Regions from separate parts of the Roseibium sp. AS2 genome, predicted to be linked through region 2. Evidence: riboswitches for the same ligand, from Rfam matches in the RefSeq annotation. Region 2 holds a riboswitch; the other holds the start of a gene.
What was found. Region 2 has a riboswitch for S-adenosylmethionine ahead of WNZ15_RS01175 (hypothetical protein). Riboswitches for the same ligand answer to the same signal wherever they lie in the genome.

Region 1: linked by a shared signal. The riboswitch ahead of WNZ15_RS18430 (O-succinylhomoserine sulfhydrylase) and the one ahead of WNZ15_RS01175 (hypothetical protein) in region 2 are both predicted to bind S-adenosylmethionine.

The regions. Positions count from the first base shown of each region.
Region 1 is NZ_JBBMQN010000006.1:102,714-112,359, reverse strand. Features, by position in the region: gene WNZ15_RS18435 (CDP-alcohol phosphatidyltransferase family protein) at 1-454, shown strand, start outside; gene WNZ15_RS18430 (O-succinylhomoserine sulfhydrylase) at 746-1,945, opposite strand; SAM riboswitch at 1,989-2,068, opposite strand; gene WNZ15_RS18425 (2'-deoxycytidine 5'-triphosphate deaminase) at 2,197-3,333, shown strand; gene WNZ15_RS18420 (YigZ family protein) at 3,340-3,888, shown strand; gene WNZ15_RS18415 (hypothetical protein) at 4,069-4,191, shown strand; gene WNZ15_RS18410 (ion transporter) at 4,215-5,015, opposite strand; tRNA gene WNZ15_RS18405 (tRNA-Gly) at 5,188-5,261, shown strand; gene WNZ15_RS18400 (transporter substrate-binding domain-containing protein) at 5,405-6,274, shown strand; gene WNZ15_RS18395 (sterol desaturase family protein) at 6,268-7,119, opposite strand; gene WNZ15_RS18390 (alpha/beta family hydrolase) at 7,232-7,909, shown strand; gene WNZ15_RS18385 (efflux RND transporter permease subunit) at 7,913-9,646, opposite strand, start outside.
Region 2 is NZ_JBBMQN010000001.1:250,643-260,288, forward strand. Features, by position in the region: gene WNZ15_RS01145 (NADP-dependent oxidoreductase) at 1-249, shown strand, start outside; gene WNZ15_RS01150 (efflux RND transporter periplasmic adaptor subunit) at 328-1,341, shown strand; gene WNZ15_RS01155 (ABC transporter permease) at 1,338-2,576, shown strand; gene WNZ15_RS01160 (ABC transporter ATP-binding protein) at 2,573-3,289, shown strand; gene WNZ15_RS01165 (hypothetical protein) at 3,372-3,935, opposite strand; gene WNZ15_RS01170 (YoaK family protein) at 4,038-4,733, opposite strand; SAM-I-IV-variant riboswitch at 4,820-4,944, shown strand; gene WNZ15_RS01175 (hypothetical protein) at 4,986-5,333, shown strand; gene WNZ15_RS01180 (acyl-CoA thioesterase) at 5,370-5,714, opposite strand; gene WNZ15_RS01185 (hypothetical protein) at 5,953-6,174, opposite strand; gene WNZ15_RS01190 (group III truncated hemoglobin) at 6,168-6,668, opposite strand; gene WNZ15_RS01195 (Rrf2 family transcriptional regulator) at 6,765-7,196, shown strand; gene WNZ15_RS01200 (Crp/Fnr family transcriptional regulator) at 7,193-7,882, opposite strand; gene WNZ15_RS01205 (ChbG/HpnK family deacetylase) at 8,166-8,963, opposite strand; gene WNZ15_RS01210 (glycosyltransferase family 39 protein) at 9,060-9,646, opposite strand, start outside.

The DNA of each region.
Region 1 (9,646 bases), on a different contig from region 2:
CGGCCTGTTCCTGATCGCCCTCAACCGGCTCGCCGACGGCCTGGACGGCGCGGTTGCCCGGGCCACCCGCAAGACCGACCTGGGCGGTTTTCTCGACATCACCCTGGATTTCTTCTTCTACGGCGCCATCCCGCTGGCCTTCGCGATCCTGGACCCGCAAGCCAATGCGCTTGCCGCCGCGGCCCTGCTGGCCAGCTTCTATGCCAACGGCTCCGCCTTTCTCGCCTTTGCGATCATGGCGGAGAAAAACAGCCTTGCGACCGCCACCCAGGGCCAGAAGTCGCTCTATTACCTGGGCGGTCTCGCCGAGGGCACGGAGACCATCGCCCTGTTCCTCCTGATGGCGCTTTTGCCCGGCTGGTTCCCGGTGCTGGCCTGGGGTTTTGCCGCGGTCTGTCTGGTCTCGGCCGGTGCACGGGTGCTGATCGGGGTCAGGGCGCTTCATCCGGATTGAGGTTTGTTGTTTTTCAGTGTGGGGGATTGGTCAAGACTACACAGCTCTTCCTTATTCAAGACCCCCACCCCTAACCCCTCCCCACAAGGGGGAGGGGGACTTGCTCCGAGCCGATCGCCTTGGCTTTTCCAAGTTGACAGGTTGCGGTGCGGCGTAGTTTGGATCCTTGGCGCAGCGGGATTCCCCTCCCCCTTGTGGGGAGGGGTTAGGGGTGGGGGTTCGCCCTGAGAAAAACCGCTCCATCCACTCCTGATTGACGTTGTCCGAGAAGCTGCCCGAATTCACTGTGCCTCACACCGCCGCCAGCGCCTTCTCGACATCTTCCAGCAGATCCTGCGGGTCCTCCAGGCCGACCGACAGGCGCAAAATGCCGTCGGTGATCCCGAGTTCGTCGCGGGCCTCCTCGCCGATGGACTGGTGGGTCGTGGTCGCTGGATGGGTGATCAGGCTCTTGGCATCACCCAGATTGTTGGAGATGCGGATCAGGTCCAGTGCATTGGTGAAGCGGAACGCCGCCTCCTTGCCGCCATCGACCTCAAGGGCGATCATCGTCGAACCGGCACGCATCTGGCGCTTGACGACGTCGGCCTGCGGGTGGTCCTCCCGGCCTGGATAGATCAGCCGCGTGACCTTCGATTGTCCAGCCAGGAAATCGGCGATCGTGCCCGCTGTTTCGCTCTGGCGGGCAACGCGGACCGGCAGGGTTTCAAGTCCTTTCAGCAGCACCCAGGCGCTGAACGGGCTCATGTGCGGGCCGGTGTGCTTGATGAAGGGCATGACCTCGTCGACGATCCAGTCCTCGTCGGAAAGAACCACGCCCCCCAGGCACCGGCCCTGGCCGTCGATGTGCTTGGTGGCGGAATAGACCACCACGTCGGCGCCGAGCTGCAGAGGCGACTGGTAGAGCGGCGTGGCGAAAACATTGTCGACGATCAGCCGGGCACCGGCTTCCTTCGCGATCGCGGCCACGGCCGCGATGTCGATCACCTCCAGCGTCGGGTTGGTCGGGCTTTCCAGGAACAGCGCCTTCGTGTTCGGGCGCACCGCGGCTTTCCACTGGTCGATGTCGGTGCCGTCAACCAGCGTGCTTTCGACACCGAAACGCGGCAGCAGCGTCTCGCAGATATAGCGGCAGGAGCCGAACAGTGCCTTGGCGGCGATGACATGGTCGCCCGCCCTGACCGAGGCCATCAAAGCCAGGTTGACCGCGGCCATGCCGCTGGCGGTGCCGCGCGCGGCCTCGGCGCCTTCAAGCGCCTTGATGCGGTCCTCGAACATGGTCACGGTCGGGTTGGCATAGCGGGAATAGACATATCCCGGATCCTCGCCGTTGAAGCGCGCCTCCGCGGCTTCCGCGCTGTCATAGGTGAAGCCCTGTGTCAGATAGAGGGTCTCCGAGGTTTCACCAAAAGGCGAGCGCATGGTGCCGCCATGCACCAGGGTGGTCGCGGGACGCCAGCTCTTGTTTCCGGTCTTGGTGGTCTCAGTCATGTCACTCGTGCTCCAAACGCAAAAAACCCCAGCCTCAAGACCGGGGTTTGCACCTCCGGCCTATTTAGCAACTTGTTTAACGTGGCTGCAAGCCGGCCGGCCCAAATCACCACGAAGTGTGTTTTTCCTAAGGGATAACACGCCAGCGGTCAATCATCTTTGCCGAAAACACCTCAGGAGCCGCAATGCCTGTTGGCGCGGCGGGCCGCATCCGCTAAGCACGACGGGATGAATTGTTACGGGATATCTCGATGAATGTGACAGCGGATCAGGACCTCGGCGGCAGCGCAACCCTTTCCGAGCAGGGCATCCTGCCGGAGCGGATCATCCGGGCCATGTTCGCCGCCGGTGAAATCTCGTCCGGGACGGCTCCTGTCGACGGGCAGATCCAGCCAGCCAGCCTCGACCTGCGCCTCGGGAGCAGCGCCTTCCGGGTGCGCGCCAGTTTTCTGCCCGGGCCCGACATCAGGGTCGCCGACCGGCTGGAACAGCTCAAGCTGCACACGATCGATCTGAGCGAGGGTGCCGTCCTGGAAACGGGCTGCGTCTATATCGTGCCACTGCAGGAAGGTCTGGCGCTGGCCGCCGACATTTCAGCCACCGCCAATCCGAAGAGCTCCACGGGGCGGCTTGACGTCTTCACCCGGGTGATCACCGACAACGGTCTGGCCTTCGACACCATTCCGGCGGGCTATCGCGGCCCGCTCTATGCCGAAATCTCGCCCCTCACCTTCCCGATCCTGGTGCGCAACGGGTCGCGTCTCAGCCAGATCCGCTTCCGGCGCGGCCAGTCGCTGATCCCGGACGCGGCACTGGAGGCCATCCACGCCTCCGAGACGCTCATGAGCGGCGGCAACGAGCGCATCGGCGGCGGTGTGCAATTGTCCATCGACCTGGAAGGCACCGGCCCCGAAAGCCTGATCGGCTACCGCGCCAAGCACCATTCCGGCCTGATCGATGTCGACAAGGTCGGGGCGCAGCATCCGCTCGATTTCTGGGAGCCCATCTACAGGCGCGAACGCGCGGAACTGATCCTCGACCCGAATGCGTTCTATATTCTGGTCAGCCAGGAAGCCGTGCATGTGCCGCCGACCTATGCTGCAGAAATGGTGCCGTTCGATCCGCTGGTAGGTGAATTCCGGGTGCATTACGCCGGGTTCTTCGATCCCGGCTTCGGCCATGCAGGCGCCGGCGGTGTCGGCTCGCGGGCGGTGCTGGAAGTGCGCTCCCACGACGTGCCCTTCATCGTCGAGCACGGCCAGACCATCGGCCGTCTCGTCTATGAGCATATGGCGGAACGGCCCGAACGGCTCTACGGCGAGGGCATCGGCTCCAACTACCAGGGCCAGGCACTGAAGCTGTCCAAGCATTTCCGGTCTCCTGCCTGACAGCCCATGGCCTTCAAGACTATTACCCGCGAGTACGAAGGCTTCCTGGAGGACCGGAAATCCCGCTTCCTGGCGCATCTGGTGCCGGTCGACCTGTTTGACCGCCGGCTGGAGGAACTGCGCAAGCAGCACAAAAAAGCCAATCACATTGTCACCGCGCACCGGCGCCTTCAGGACGACGGCCGGGTGGCGGAAAGCGGCAAGGACGACGGCGAACCGGCAGGGACCTCGGGCATGCCGGTGCTGCGGGTGCTGCAGGGCGCGGAACTGATCAATTGCGCCGTTCTGATCGTGCGCTATTTCGGCGGCACCAAACTGGGCGGCGGCGGCCTCGCCCGCGCCTATTCAGGCGCTGCCCAGGACGCCATCGGCCATGCGGAGCTGGTGATCTTCAGGAAGATCCTGCGCAAACAGGTGAGCACCGGGTTCGCGTCCGGTTCGGAGCTGGAACGGCAGGTCGAGGCACTCGGCCTGAGCGTGATCGCGCGGGACTTTACTGCAGATGGCGTGACCCTGACGGTCGAGGGACCGGAGGACGCGCTGGCGCAGCTTTGAAACCGGGACGCACCTGTCTTGCGGGCTGCGGCCGTTGATGTCGCGGACCTTCTCCCACGACAGCCTTCGGCAAACTGGCGGATGGGCATGAACTGGACGTCCGGATCGGCCGCGCTATCTGTTCGGGCGACGCTGCCGCACTGGCTTCAATCAGCACGCCAGCCGATCCCGGAGACAGGCATGACCTTAAAGACATTGATGACCGCGCTGATCCTCGGATCGGCCCTCGCCGCCTGCCAGACAGCGGGCCCGACCGGGCAGCCCGGAGAACCCCCGACCGATCAGCGCCGCGGCGGCTATTAAGTTGCCTCAACCGGGATGTAGCTTCACGTGCCCTCTTTGCGCACCTCGGAGCGCAATGCCTTAAGTTCGTCCTTCAGCGCCCTGACTTCTTCCAGAATTAGACCGGTGTCGTCGTGGATCGCCTGGCGGTTGGCGTCGGCCTCGGCGTCATGCTCTTCCTGCATGGCCGAAACGATGATCCCGATGAAGAGGTTCAGCACCGTGAACGCCGTACACAGGATGAAAGGCACGAAGAACAGCCACGAATACGGATAGGCTTCCATGACCGGGCGCACGATGCCCATGGACCAGCTTTCCAGGGTCATGATCTGGAACAGGGTGTAGAGCGAGGCGCCGAGGTTGCCGAACCAGTCCGGAAATGTCTCGCCGTACAGCTTGGTCGCCATGACAGCGAAGACATAAAAGACCAACGCCATCAGAACGACGATCGAGCCCATGCCCGGCAGGGCGGAGATCAGCCCGCCGATGACCCGCCGCAGGGACGGCACCACCGAAATCAGGCGCAGCACCCGCAGGATCCGCAAGGAGCGCAGGACGGACAGGTTGCCGGTCGCCGGCATCAGCGAAATCGCGACGATGGCAAAGTCGAACACGCTCCACGGGTCCCTGAAGAACCGCGGGCCATGGGCGAACAGCCGAAGGGTCAGCTCGATCACGAAGATGCCGAGGATGGTCCGGTCGATCAGCAACAGCAGCCCACCCATGCTGTTCATGACCGCAGGGCTCGTTTCCAGCCCGAGCGTGACTGCGTTCACCATGATGATGGCAATGATCGCGATTTCCCAGTTGCGCGATGTCACCAGCGCCCTGATCCTGTTTCGCATCCTGTCCACCTGCCGTTCCATTGTTGTTGCAAGGCACCTGCTGGCGCAGGCGGGAACATGGCTATTTTGATGCCGCAGTGCAAGATCGGTACGTGGGAAAAGCCGGGAACACGGATCCATGCCCGCTTGACAGCCCGCATGACTGGGCGCAGAAAGCTTGGCAGGCGATTTCGCGGGTGTAGCTCAATGGTAGAGCAGAAGCTTCCCAAGCTTAAGACGAGGGTTCGATTCCCTTCACCCGCTCCAAAGATTGTTGAATAACCCTCTCAAAACGTTTTCAGGCCGCGCGGGGCATGGTGACAATCCGCGCTGGCGTAAGATAGTCTTTGCCCGACTGTCGCAGGCTCATCGGGCCGGGCGCCCTCCAGGACTGCTTTCAGGATTGCAGCGTGTTCAACGGACAGCCTCTTTTCCAGACCTACCACTCGGCAGCCGCCAGGATCCTGACCGCTTTGACCTGCCTTGTGGCAATCGCGACACCGGCCCTCGCCCAGCAGCCCGATGTCCGTGTTCCCAATTTCTGGGATCCGAAAGCGGTGCATGACCGGCCAAGTGCCATTCCGGACAAGATCCAGTTTCTGGCGACCGACGACTATCCGCCGTTCGTGTTCCGCGATCCGCAGGGGCGGCTGACCGGGTTCAACGTGGATCTGGCCCGGGCCCTGTGCCAGGAGCTCGGCAGTTCCTGCGCGCTGCGCATCAAGGATTTCGACGTGCTGCTGCCGGCTCTCGACGAAGAGGAAGGCGATGCCATCATTTCAGGCCTTTCCCGCAGCCGGAGCGCCACGCGGCGGCTCAATTTCACCGAGGACTATCTGAAACTGCCGGCCCGGTTCATCGTGCCGGCGCAGGCCGCCGCCGACTTCGACGAGCAGGCGCTTGCCGGCCTGTCGGTTGCCGTGGAAACCGGCTCGCGCTACGAGGCTTTTGCGCGGCGGTTCTGGCCGGAAGCTGAGATCACCCCTTTCGAAACGGTGCGCGAAGCGCGTGAGGCCGTCAAATCGGGCGCGGCGGACGCGCATTTCGGCGACGGGCTGAGCCTGTCCTTCTGGCTGCCCGGCCAAGCCGCCGACGGTTGCTGCGCCTTTGCCGGCGGGCCCTGGCTGGAACCGGGCTATTTCGACGAGGGGCTCGCGATTGCCACCCGCGCGAGCGACCCGGAACGGGCCGCCGCCCTCTCCTATGCCCTGCGCCAGCTCTACCAGAAGGGCATCTACCGCGAACTCTACCTGCGCTACTTCCCGCTGAGTTTCTACTGATCCTTGCCGCCGTTGCGGCGTCCCGGGATGTTCAGGAAAGGGATCGCCAGGCTGAAGGGGAAGGAATGGGCCCGGGGGGTGAGTGACGGGCCGAGGCCGATCTCCATACCCTGCTGGCCCTTTTCCGGGTCCTCGGTGTAGGTGCCGAACAGCCGGTCCCAGACGGACAGATAAAAACCGTAGTTGGAATCCGTCTCGCGGTGGATGACGGAATGGTGGATCCGGTGCATGTCCGGTGTCACGATCGTGAACCGAAGCAGCCGGTCGAGCCGCAACGGCAACCTGATGTTGGCATGGCTGAACACCGCCGACGCGTTGAGCACGATCTCGAAGATCAGCACCGCCTCGACCGGGCCGCCCAGGGCCACGATCACCGCCCCCTTCCAGACAAAGGACAATAGGATCTCGACCGGGTGAAACCGCAAGGCCGTGGTCGCGTCGACCTCGCTGTCGGCGTGATGAACCCGGTGAATGCGCCAGAACAGCGGCACCTTGTGGGACGCCAGATGCTGGAACCAGACCGCCAGATCCAGCAGCAGGAACGTGATCAGCCCCGCGACCAGCCCTGGCCATATGCGGGACGTGTCTCCCGTCCAACCGGCGAGAGCGAACAGGCCCCAGCCGTTGTCCACCGCCAGCAGTGCCAGGCCGACACCGCCGATCGGGAAGATCAGACGGACCAGCAGCGAGTCCAGCAGGATCAGGCCCCAGTTGGTCGGCCAGCGCTTCAGGCGACCGTTGCGCAGTTCGCGACGCGGCAGTCCGGCCTCGAGCAGAGCCATAAGCAGGAAAATGCCAGCGAAACTGGCCATGCGCAGCAGGTTGATGTCGATCTGTTCAAACATTTGGTCTTTTCAGCCTTTCGAACCGAACCGGCTTGCCAGCTCAGGTACAGCTCTATAGGTCGGGATGATAGCCTTTTCCGATCCTCCTGCCGCTGCGACAGATCACACCACCATGAGCACCTTTCTCCGGACCACTGCCGACCTGGGCCCCGATACCGCGCCCCAAACCACTTCCGAGACGGCGCCTGCGGCGACGCTGTTGCTGGCCCACGGGGCCGGCGCACCGATGGATTCCCCGTTCATGAACAGGCTGGCGGCCGCGCTGAGCAAAAACAACATCGCCGTCGCCCGGTTCGAATTCGCCTATATGGCGGGCCGGCGCAGCGGCGGGTCGAAGAGGCCGCCTCCCCGCGCCGACAAGCTTGTCAGTGAATTCCAGAAAGCCCTGCAGACCCTGATGGGCGAGACCGAGGGCCCGCTTCTTGTCGGCGGCAAGTCCATGGGCGGCCGGGTCGCCGCCATGCTGGCCGGCGGCAGCTCCCTGCCCGGGCGTGTCAAGGGCGTTTGCTGCTTCGGCTATCCGTTTCATCCGGACGGCAAGCCGGAGGCGGAGTGGCGGCTGGCACCGTTGCAGGACGCAAAACGCCCGGTGCTGATCCTGCAGGGCGACCGGGACCCTTTCGGGTCACGGGCGGAGCTGGAAGCGGTCACCATGGCGGACCATGTCCGGCTGGCCTGGCTGGAGGACGGCAACCATGACTTCGGCCCGCGCGGCAAGTCCCCGGCCACGCTCGACGGCAATATCACCGCGGCGGCCGAAGCTGCGGCGGTATTCGCCACGGAGCTTTGACACTCACTCCGCCGGCGTGAGCGCCTTGCCGGGCTTCGGCGGGGGAGACAGGTCGCGCCGGCGCCGAAGGCGCACAAGACCGCCGAGATCATCACCGATCTTGAGCAGGGCCGGCACCAGCACCAGAACCAGCGCCGTCGCCGTGCCGAGGCCGAACACGATGGTGATCGCCATCGGCAGCAGGAACTGGGCCTGAAGACTGGTCTCGAACATCAGCGGCAGCAGGCCGCCGATCGTCGTAAGGGAGGTCAGCAGAACCGCCCGGAGCCGGTCGCAACTGGAGCCGACCGCCGCGGCATTCAACTCCTCACCCGTTGCCTTGCGCTCATCGAAGCGCGCCACCAGAATGATCGAGTTGTTGACCAGGATGCCGGCAAGACCCAGAAGGCCGATCATGCTGAGAATGGTCAGGTTGAAGCCCATCAGGTAGTGGCCGACAATCGCGCCGACAATGCCGAACGGAATGATGGACATCACCACGATCGGCCGCGCGTAGCTCGCGAAGATCGCGGCCAGGATGATGTAGATCCCGGCAACCGCCAGCAGCACCCCGGTCAGAAGATCCGAAAACGCGTTCGACTGCTCTTCGGCGCGTCCGGCGAAGGAATAGTCCAGTCCGTACCGCTCGGCGAGATCCGGCAGGAACGCCGTATTGAGTTCGGCGATGATCTCGTTGTTGGAGGTCACCGTGCTGTCGACATCGGCGACAACCGTAACCACGGTCCGTCCGTCACGCCGCAGGATGACGGAAAAACCCTGATCGTCGGTGAGACTGACCACTTCGGTGAGGGGAACGAAGTCGCCGGCGGGCGTTTTCAGCGACAGCCGGCGCAGAGCGGCCGTGCCATCCTGATCGAACACCTGTTTCACACGGACGGCCACTTCCTCGTCGCCTTCCGCGAAACGCCGCGCAATGGTGCCCTCGAAAGCATTGCGGATCTGGCGCGCAGCGCTATCCACGGTGAAGCCGAGTGCCCGGCCGCGCGGTGTCAGCTCGATCACCAGTTCCGGCTTGCCGTAGGGCAGATCGTCCTCGACGCCGCTGGTTCCGGGAAAACCGGAGAGTTCCTGCTGCAGGTCCTGCGCGGCCGCCTTGAGCACATTCAGGGGCGCTCCGGTCAGGCGAATGTCGAGATCCCGCCCGGGAGGTCCACCCCGGCGCTCAGCGATCGCGATCCGCGACGTTCCGGGAATAGAGGGAACTGCGGCCCGCCAGGCCCGGACGATCTCCGGTGTCCTGATCGTGCGGTCCTCAGACCGGGTAAGCTGAACCGTGATATTGGCGACATTGTCACCCCGGTTGTTGCCCGCCTTCCCGAGTGTTGCATAGGTCGCGACCAAAAGACTCTGTCCCTCGCCCTGGGTCAGGGTCTCTTCTGCCTGCTCCAAAGCACTCTCGATCCGCAGGATGCCGTCAATCGCAACGTCCTCGGGAATGCCGGCATGAAAGAAGATCGACGCGGTCAGGTTTTCCGCTTCCGGCGAGGGAAAGAACGTGAAGCCGACTCGGCCGCCACGGACAAGGCCGACGGCAAGGATCAGCGCTGCAATCGCGATGGCGAGCGTGACATAACGCCAGGCGACCGCCGCAGAAACCAGGGCACGGAATGGATTGTCGCGCACCCAGCTGAAGCCGGCATCGAAGCTCCTGCGAAACCAGCCCGGCCGGTCTTCCTCGTCGCGCATCCGCCGGGTCCGGCGCATGGCCATCAGCAGGGTCTCCAGGGCGACGGCCAG
Region 2 (9,646 bases):
CCGGTCGAGGACGTGCCCGACATGACCGCCATCGTCCGCAAGCGACTGACCATCAAGGGGTTCGCGATGCCGGACCACTATGCAAGCTTTCCCGCGATCTTTCAGGAACTCGGCAAGTTGATGATGCAGGGCAAACTGAAATACCGTCTCGACATCGAGGACGGTCTGGAAAACGCTCCTGCCGTGCTCGACAAGCTGTTTGAGGGAACCAACAGCGGCAAACTGTTGGTCCGGGTTTCCGATCTCTGACACGCCTGGAATTTGATCCAGGTCCTGACGCGTCGCCTTCAAGAGGGTATGCTCCGGCAGCTCTCTTGAAGGTATGCCATGCGTTTTATGAAACCCCTATCCCTGATCGTGCTGGTGGCCGCCGCCGTTGCCGGCTGGCTCTGGTGGAGCGAGCGCCCCTCCCAGGTCGAGGTCGCTACGCCGGTCACGGGCCGGGCCGCGGAAATCGTCTATGCGACCGCGGTGGTCGAACCGGTCCGCTGGGCCAAGGTGACCAGCGTCATCCGCAAGCGGATCGTCACCCTGTGTGGCTGCGAAGGCATGGAGGTCAGCCAGGGGGACGAACTGGCCGAACTTGACAGCGGCGATGCCAGGGCCACCCTGGCCGAACTGGAAGCCCGCCAGGTGCTTGCCCGGTCAGACAGGGAACGCGCCCTGCAGTTGCTTGAACGGCGGGTGGTCAGCCAACAGGTCTATGACAAGGCGCAGAGCGAGCTGATCCGCGTCAACGCCCTGATCGCCGCCCAGACCGAACGACTGCGCGACTATCGCATCGTCGCCCCGATGGACGGAGTGGTCCTGCGCCAGGACGGCTCTGTCGGAGAGGTCGCGGAACCTGGAGAGATCCTGTTCTGGATCGGTCAGCCCGCGCCGCTTCAACTGGTGGCGGAAGTCAACGAGGAGGACATTCCGAAAGTCGCCAGCGGTCAGACGGCGCTCATCAGGGCGGATGCGTTTCCGGACCGGGACCTGACGGCGGTCGTCGCCCGGATCACGCCCAAGGGAGATCCGGTGCTGAAGAACTATCGTGTCTATCTCGACCTGCCCGAAGACACGCCGCTGCGCATCGGCATGACCGCGGAAATCAATATCGTCACTGAAGAAAAGAACAGCGCCGTGCTGCTGCCCCTGGCGGCGTTCGACGGATCCAGTGTCCAGATCGTCGGCGAGGGCAACCGGATCTCGGTTGTCACGCTGAAGACCGGCATTCGCGGCACCCGGTCCGTCGAAGTTCTGGAGGGCGTGGGTGACAACAGCCGTGTGGTCGTACCGTTCGATCCGGCCCTCGGCGACGGCGACATCGTCAGGCCTCTGGACGGCAACAGGTCATGATGCTGCTGCTCCGGATCGCGGCCACGCATGTGCGCACCCGCTTGCGGCAGACGGTGGTTTCCACGCTCGGCGTTGCGCTCGGGGTCGGCTTTTCCGTTGCCATGGCCAGCCTGATGGAAGGATCGCAGCGGGATTTCATGTCAACGCTCATCGAAGCCATCCCGAATGTCGAGATCCTGGACGAACGGCGCTTTCCCGAGGCGCAGCCGGCCAGCCGGATCTATGACGCGGTGGTGTTTCATGGACTGAGGCCGAAGGAAGATCTGCGCGGCATCCGAAATCCGACCGAGGCACTGGCCTCGCTGCGCGACTGGGTCAACGGCACCATGGCACAGCGGTTGAGCGGCCAGGCCGTGCTGCGTTACAGCGGACAGGACATCGGCCTGACCCTGATCGGTGTGGTGCCGAAGCGCGAACTTGACGTCTCGAAGATCAGGGAGGACATGCGTTCGGGATCTTTCGAGGACCTGGAGGCGACCGCAAACGGCCTTGTGATCGGGGACAAGGCCGCACAGCGGCTGGGCGCGGATATCGGAGACACGGTCACGCTGACCTCCGCGAACGGTGTCGCCAGGCGCTTCAAGATCGTCGGCCTGTTTCATACCGGGATCACGGCAAGCGACGAGGGCATCGCCTATGCGCCGCTGAAGGCGGTCCAGATCCTTCTTGAAAAGCCCGACATCATCAATTCCATCTCCATCCGCCTGAAAAACATCCAGGACGCCAGGGTCGTCGCCGCACGGGCCGAACGCCAGCTTGGCTACAAGGCCGTGTCCTGGGAAGAGGCCAACGAAGGGTTGATGGAGGCCTTCGTCGTACGCAACGTGATCATGTATACGGTGGTCGGCGCCATCCTCGTGGTCGCCGGGTTCGGCATCTTCAACATCGTCTCCACGATCGTTCACGAAAAGGCCCGGGACATCGCCATCCTGAAGTCGCTCGGGTTTCCGGAAGGCGACATCCAGCGGATCTTCGTGCTGGAAGGCCTTGTCATCGGGGTGCTGGGGGCCATCGCCGGATCCGGTCTCGGGTTCGCGCTGTCGAGCTACCTTGCCACCGTCAGGTTCGAATTCACCACCGACGTGGAAATGACCCATCTGCCAATCCACTTTTCCGCTCTGCACTACGTCATCGCCTGCCTGCTGGCTCTGTTTTCCTCCGCCGTTGCAGGCTTCATTCCGGCACGCAAGGCCGCCCGGCTCAATCCCGTCGACATCATCCGGGGGGCAACATGAGCGGCCCGCCCGCCCCCGGACGCGTGAAAGCACCGCTTCTGGAAGCGCGGAAGCTCACCCGTATCCTGCCCGCCGTGGTGCCGGTCACCCTGGTGGAAGATGTCGATTTCGAAATCGGCGAGGCGGAATTCGTGGCGATCACCGGTCCATCGGGGTCCGGAAAATCATCGCTGCTCTATCTGCTCGGCCTGCTTGACCGGCCGACCGGGGGCGAGGTTCTCATCGAAGGTCAGAGGACCGATGACCTGTCTTCCGCCGAGCTTGCCCACCTGCGCCTTGAAAAACTCGGGTTCGTCTTCCAGTTCCACTTCCTGCTGCCGGAGTTTTCCGCCCTCGACAACGTGATGATCCCCATGCAGCGGCTCGGGAAGCTGTCGCCAAAGGCGCAGCTCGACCATGCCACGAACCTGCTGGCCGAGCTTGGCCTGAAGGACTTCCTGCACCGCCGGCCGGAGCAGCTCTCGGGCGGTCAGCGCCAGCGCGTCGCCGTAGCCCGCTCCCTGGCCAACGCGCCGGACCTGATTCTCGCCGACGAACCGACCGGCAGCCTGGATTCGGCGTCCACGGAACAGGTGTTCCAGAGCCTGCAAAAGATCGTCGAGACCGAAAAGACCACGGTGGTCGCCGTCACCCACGACCTGGATCTGGCCGCGCGGATGGAGCGGCGCATTCATCTGGTGGACGGACGCATCGACTATGACCGGCGGCTGTAGGAACATCTCGCACCCCGGAACCCCTGTGCGAACTTTCAAGCGATCGACTGGAACTCAATACGGCAAAAGGAACCCGCCGAAACTAGGACAGGACCGCATACAAAAAATAGACAACCAGCAACGATAGCAAACCCATCGTGATCCTTGGCAGCAGGAAGCCAAAGACCGCGAACACACCAAAGCTGGCGAGTTCGGGAGCGTCGGGAAAGAAGCCGCTGAAAAATTCAACCGAGCTGTCTGTTATCAGGAAGGGGGTGGCAAAGAGCGCTGCAAGAAATCCCGTGCTCATGCGTGATTTGAATGACCGAAGAGAGTTTTCCTCCGACGTCCCTGTGGATCTTGTCGCCTTTTTTCCAGTTGAATTTCCGGTTTTTCCAGCCTTTCTGGCGGCTTTTTCCTGTTTCCTTTCTTCAGCGTCCTGCTGCCGTTCGGCACGCCGATCACGGATCTCACCGGTTCCGTTGCATTTCGGGCAATCCATTTCAGATGGTATCGGACTTGTGCCGAAGCCACTGCAATAGGGGCAGGTTTCCGTCTGCCCGCCGACAAGCCGCAGTCCATTGGTACAATGGGTGCATGCGTTCACGATATCCGGAACGCGACCACGACCGGCACAGTTGTTACATCTTTGAAAGATAACGGCCATTTTCCGACCAATCCAATTTTTGAAATAGAATACTTGGAAAAAAATTCTTCAAAGAAGCAACTCTAGCCGTGTTCGCGCAAAAATTGCAATACAGCGTTCCGGTCAATTCTTGAGGCTGTCGCGATGCACGGTGGCCAGAAACAGCAGCACGGCAACCGGAACCGACAGGGCCCAGAACCCGGCGATCTTCATCAACAGGCTTGCCAGCAGGCCGCCCGCCGCGAAGGCGGCCAGGACCAGGGCCTGCTGGACGATCCTGGACCGGCTGTCAGACCTCGTATCGGCATGCTGGAAATAGTCCGCGATGCCGAGCACCAGCTTCAGCGAATTTCCGGTCATCATGGTGGTCGGGACATGGTGATTGAGGATGGTCAGCATGGTGACGTTCTGCAAGGCCATGGCCACCGTCGACAGGCCGACGGCGACAAGCGTTACCGCAGAGAGCGGCCCGGAGGCCCCGGGGTCCCCCAGAGCGGCCACCAGCATGAACGCGGCGACAAGCGCGGCCTCTACTGCGAAGAGGTGCCTTACCGTGACCCTTCCAGTCCTGACCAGCCGCGACACGGCCGTGAACCAGAAGAGCGTGGCGGCGAAGAACATCGCCAGCACAAACAGCTTCAATGACGCGTTCTCTGCCTTGTGAAAGACTTCGGTGCACAGGACCACGAGTGTCCCCGTGATGAAGGCCGTGAAGGTGTGGAACAGGCCGAGGATGCAGATCACATCGACGAAACAGGCGCAAAAGGCGAGCAGGACCGGAACCATCGGCAGGCTCTGATGCGAGGCGGATCTGTCCAAGTTTGCGGGCTCCCGAGGTGTTCGTTTCAGGAAGATGTGCCATGCACCGGCGATCTTGCCAAGGCGGTTCGGACATGGCATAAGCGCGCCCTCATCAAGAGAAGGGCTGGCGCCCTCGCCAACCTGCCGAACCGGGCAAGGTGGTTTCCGCAACAGGGATGCGGCCGGTCAGATCCTCAACAGAGGCTTTCCGGTAACAAATCGGTTGATTTTCATGCGCCAGTCCTCCTCGGGCAACCGATGGAGGATTTTTTGTCTCAGGACCCAATTGCCGGACGCGCGGCAGAGCTGATCGGGCACAGAACAGCGGCAGGCGCGCAGCTTGCGGCGGACACGATCTGGCAGACCGCGGCCGAGGACTGTGTGCTCGCACGGTTCAAGTCCCTGCGTATCCTGGGCGGCCTGCCACGCCACAAGGCACCGCTCGGGCCCCAGGCCCGCCATGAACGCCTGAAGACCCTGTTGACGCTGTGGGCGAACGGCTGCACCTGCGCCGTCGACGAGGAACTCTTCGCCGACATCCTGCGCCGGCACTCGAAAACCCGTTTTCCCCGACCTGCCATCAGACCGGCATCGGCTTCAATGCCGGCGTCATCGTGAGGTCCGCACTCCCGGTTTCAGGCCGCGCGATCCGTCTCACCCCCGGCGCGGCACCGGGCGCGGTTTGCCGCTGTCGTCGACCGCGACCATGGTGAAGATGGCTTCCGTCACCTTCTCGCGGTGGCCGTAGCGGTGGCGCAGGGACCATGCCTCGACGGTGATTTCCATGGACGAATTGCCGACACGGCCGACATGCGTGTAGATGCACAGGACATCGCCGACATGCACCGGGCGGATGAACTTCATCTTGTCGACCGCGATCGTCACCACGCGGCCCTCGGCCCTCTGACCGGAGGCAATGCCGCCCGCAAGATCCATCTGCGACAGGACCCAGCCGCCGAAAATATCTCCGGACGCATTGGTGTCGGCCGGCATGGCCATCGTGCGCAAGGTCAGATCGCCTTGTGGTTGTTCGTCGGTCAAGCCCGCCCCCTGTTCTGATTCTCTTCGAAAGACTACAAGCAGGCGGCAGGATCACAAGTCTTCTTTATCAAAAGGCCAGCATCAGCGCGGCCATGATCCAGAGCGGGAGGGGCGCGGCGACCCAGATCAGCAGGATCGGCAAGCCCCGGGTCAGCAGCGTGGATTTGGACATTGATCTTCTCCGCGAGGGTCGTGATCAGGCGATTGCCTGAATTTCCAGGACAGTCAGGATCGTGAGCGCGGTCATCCCCGTGAGGAAGGCGACCTTGGCGTTGCCGACAAGTGTTTGCCCGGCAAGGTCGCATTTCGGCTCCGGCATGCCGCGGCTGTCGAGATACATCGACACCAGCATGATCGAGAACACAATGAACCCCACCACGGCAAGCCCTTCCGCGGCGAGAACGATTGCAATCAGCATGCCCCCCTCCCGTCGGATTGATGCGAACACAGCTCCTCAGGTGGATTGGCCCCGGGCGTGCCGAAGGTGGCCAGCCACAGGCTCTGGGCAATCCGTTCGGCCACGGCAATGATCTCGTCGCCAAGATCGGGAACGAACAGCTCGCGGACAACCGGACGGAAAACGCCCAGCCACTCGCCATAATCGGCGCTGACCAGTTCTTTCTGTTTCAGGTGGGCCGGGACCGGCCTTCCCTTGTAGGCGCCGTTTTTCAGCAGGACCGATTGCCAGAAGGCTTCCATTTTCGGCAGGTGTTCTTCCCAGCGTCCCTCCAGCCTGCGCTCGAAGATCCCGCCCAGGCGCGGGTGCTTGCGGATGCAGCCGTAAAACGTGTGCACCATCACGCGGATCGCCTGTTCGTCCACCTGTTCGTAGCGCTGCAGGCGATCGCCGGTCCCGGCAGGCCGGTGCGCCTGCAACTTGTATCGATGGCCTTGTGTATCGCGGGCTTCCATCGCCGTCTCCAAACATTCATTTAAAATGCATCTTTTAAATGACACAGCCTGACGCTAAAATCAACATTCCAGATGAATGTTATATGAGACACGTCCATGCGCCTCAGTCAGGCCAGCGATTTCGCCTTGAGAATCCTGATGGCGGCCGGCCAGTCGGATGCGCCGCAGACCGTCGACAAGCTGACGACGCAGCTCGGCCTCGCCAAGTCCCATGTCATGAAGATCGTCGCGCTGCTGGCCAGGGCCGGTTATCTGGAGACCACGCGCGGACGTGGCGGCGGTATCCGGCTCGCCAGGCAGCCGGCGGAGATCCGGCTGGGAGACGTGGTTCGTCTGATCGAACCGGATCTCGGCGTCGTCGCCTGCCTGAAGCCGGCACCCGCCGATTGTGTCTTCCTGCCGCGTTGCGCGCTGAAGGGGGCCATGGCGCGGGCGGCGGAAGCGTTTCTGGACAGTCTGAATTCCGAGACACTGGCCTCGATCCTGACGGGCACGCAGCAGGTGCCCCTGCCGACAGCTGCGCGCTAAAGCGTCGAGGCCTGCTCCAGAAACTCGAGCTCTTCCAGACAGTAATAACCGGAGATCCGGCTGATGGTGCCGGCGCGCTTCCAATTGTTGAGGACACGGCTGACGTTCTCGCGGGCAGCACCGGCCATGTTGGCGATGTCCGCCTGGCTGAGCTTGTAATGGATCAGCAGGCGGCCGTCGTCGAGCGGTTTGCCGAAGGTCTCGGCCAGTTGCAGCAACGTCTGGGCGACACGTCCGGGCAAAGGCAGGAAGGAGCGCGCCGCAAGGACATCATTGGCATGACGCAGGCGTTTGCCGACGATGGACAGCATGTGACGGTAGACGGCCGGATGCTCGTCGGAAAATCTCTGGAAGGCGGCCTTGTCGATGAAGGCGAGCTGGGCCTCCTTCAGGGCGCTGACCGTCGCCGAACGCGGCCGCCCGTCGAGCAACGCCAGTTCGCCGACCAGATCGCCCGGGCCGAGAACGGCCAGCAATTGTTCGTCGCCGTCCACAGACAGCAGCGCCACCTTCAGCGAGCCTTCCAGCACCGCGTAACAGCCGTTGCCCGGGTCGCCGTTTTCAAAGAGGATCGTTCCCGCGGCAATCTTCATGGGCCTCGCCAGACGGGACAGCCCCACCGCGAGTTCCGGATCAAGCCCTTCCAGTGAAAAGCTGTTTTTCAAAAAGTCCTTAATTTCCGCCACATTTTCCCCCTGCAACGAAGTTCCGACGCCCGCGAATTTTCATGGTCAAACGAATTCCTGTGATGCCCGTCACGTGCATTCGAACAAAATAGCCCTATATCGATGGACATGGAAGCGGGGTCGCCCCTCCCCCTTCCAGACCTCCGCGAAAAACGGTCCTGTTCCCCGCAGGACCGTTTTTTCGTTTGTCCAACGGGCATTGCCGCCCTGGCAGCGATGACAAGGTGTCAGTGTCACGCCTGTTACTCAAGCGCCATTTTCCGAATTCAGGCTGCACGCCCCGTCAATTCAGGAACACGTCCTTCTTTTCCAGCGTGTGGAAGAACCGGTCGCTGGCAAGAACCTCATACTGGCACTCGCGGATCGCCACCTTCCTGCGCGGCTCGTCGCGGCGCAGCCGGTCGTCCGCATGCCCGGGAATGGCGGCGACAAAACTCAGCTCTTTCATGCCGTCGAAATGATTGTGCAGAAGCCGGTGCAACTCTTCCGGATCGTCGGTTTCGGGCAAGGGATCGGCCTTGCCCAGCATCTTCAGCCCGTGCGCCGCCGCAAGGCGGGCCAGACGCAGGGTTTTCAGGCCGGACCGGACCGGCGAGATCACGAGAGGCGGCACGGCGTAATCGGCACGCTCGATCGCCTTGAAGACAAGACGCGCCAGCGAGGTGCGGGCCAGCATGCCCTCGCGCACGGCCACGAAATCGGGTTGCCGTTTCATCAGCACGCTGTAACGGGCCAGCTGCGCCTGGGCTTCCTCAAACAGGAGCTCGTCCGGCAACAGCCGCAACCACGCGCGCCGCTGCAACTGCTCGCGGGTGAACATGCTGTCGCCATAGGTTTCCTGCATGCGGGCACTGACAGGCACCACCCGGTCGCCGCTGAAAGCAATTGTCACACCGAAAAGCGCGCGCTTGCCGACCTTTTGCGCCGTTTCCTGAAGCGGACGGAATTCACGCGGCCACAAGTCCGTTGCCACCATCGCTCCCAGGGCGCTCAGCCGCCCCTGCTCGACCAGCTCGCGCAGGGCGCGGTCGACCCCGAAGGCAAGGCCGTAGTCCAATGCTCCAAGTGTAATGCGCTTCATGAAAGACCAGGCAACTGAATAATCAGTCACATCCCTGCGGCATTCGCAGAAGCTTTGCAAGCCGGTTGTTGGCAGCGAACGGTGTCTTTTTCCGGTTTATCTTCCCGGAAGCGCTTCGAAAACCGGTCCGATCCGGTCCCGGACCTTGTAGACCACAAGGGTTTCCAGCGGCATATCATCGACCTTGCGTGTCAGGTCTGCGAGTTTCTCGACAAAGGCGAAGGCCTGCTCCAGCCGACCGGCATTGTCGCGGCGTTTTTCGGCAACATAGAGCCCCGGCCCGTCGAACGGAGCCGGGTCCGGGTCACCCTGCATGATGTAGCGGATGCGCTCGGTAACCTGGGCCACCGGCACTGTGTCTTTCAGCAGAAAATCGAGCTGGCCGTTGAGGCCGTAGCTAGTGGTTGCGACGAAGGTGGCGCCCTCGCGCTCCGCGATTGCCGCCACCTGCCGGCCGATTTCAGGCCAGCCGCGCAACTGGAAGGTCGGGTCCTTGCGGGCCAGGCTGCCCGTGAGCGGCGCGACCGCATGGGTTTGCACCAGAACGGCAATCACAAGCCCGAGGACGACGCCGGCCCGGGCCAGCCCCTGCCAGAGCCTTTGTCCGGGCTGCAGACCGGCAACGAACACCGCCGCCATCATCGCGAAAGCCGGAAACAGGGGGGCCGGCCAGTTGGCCTGAA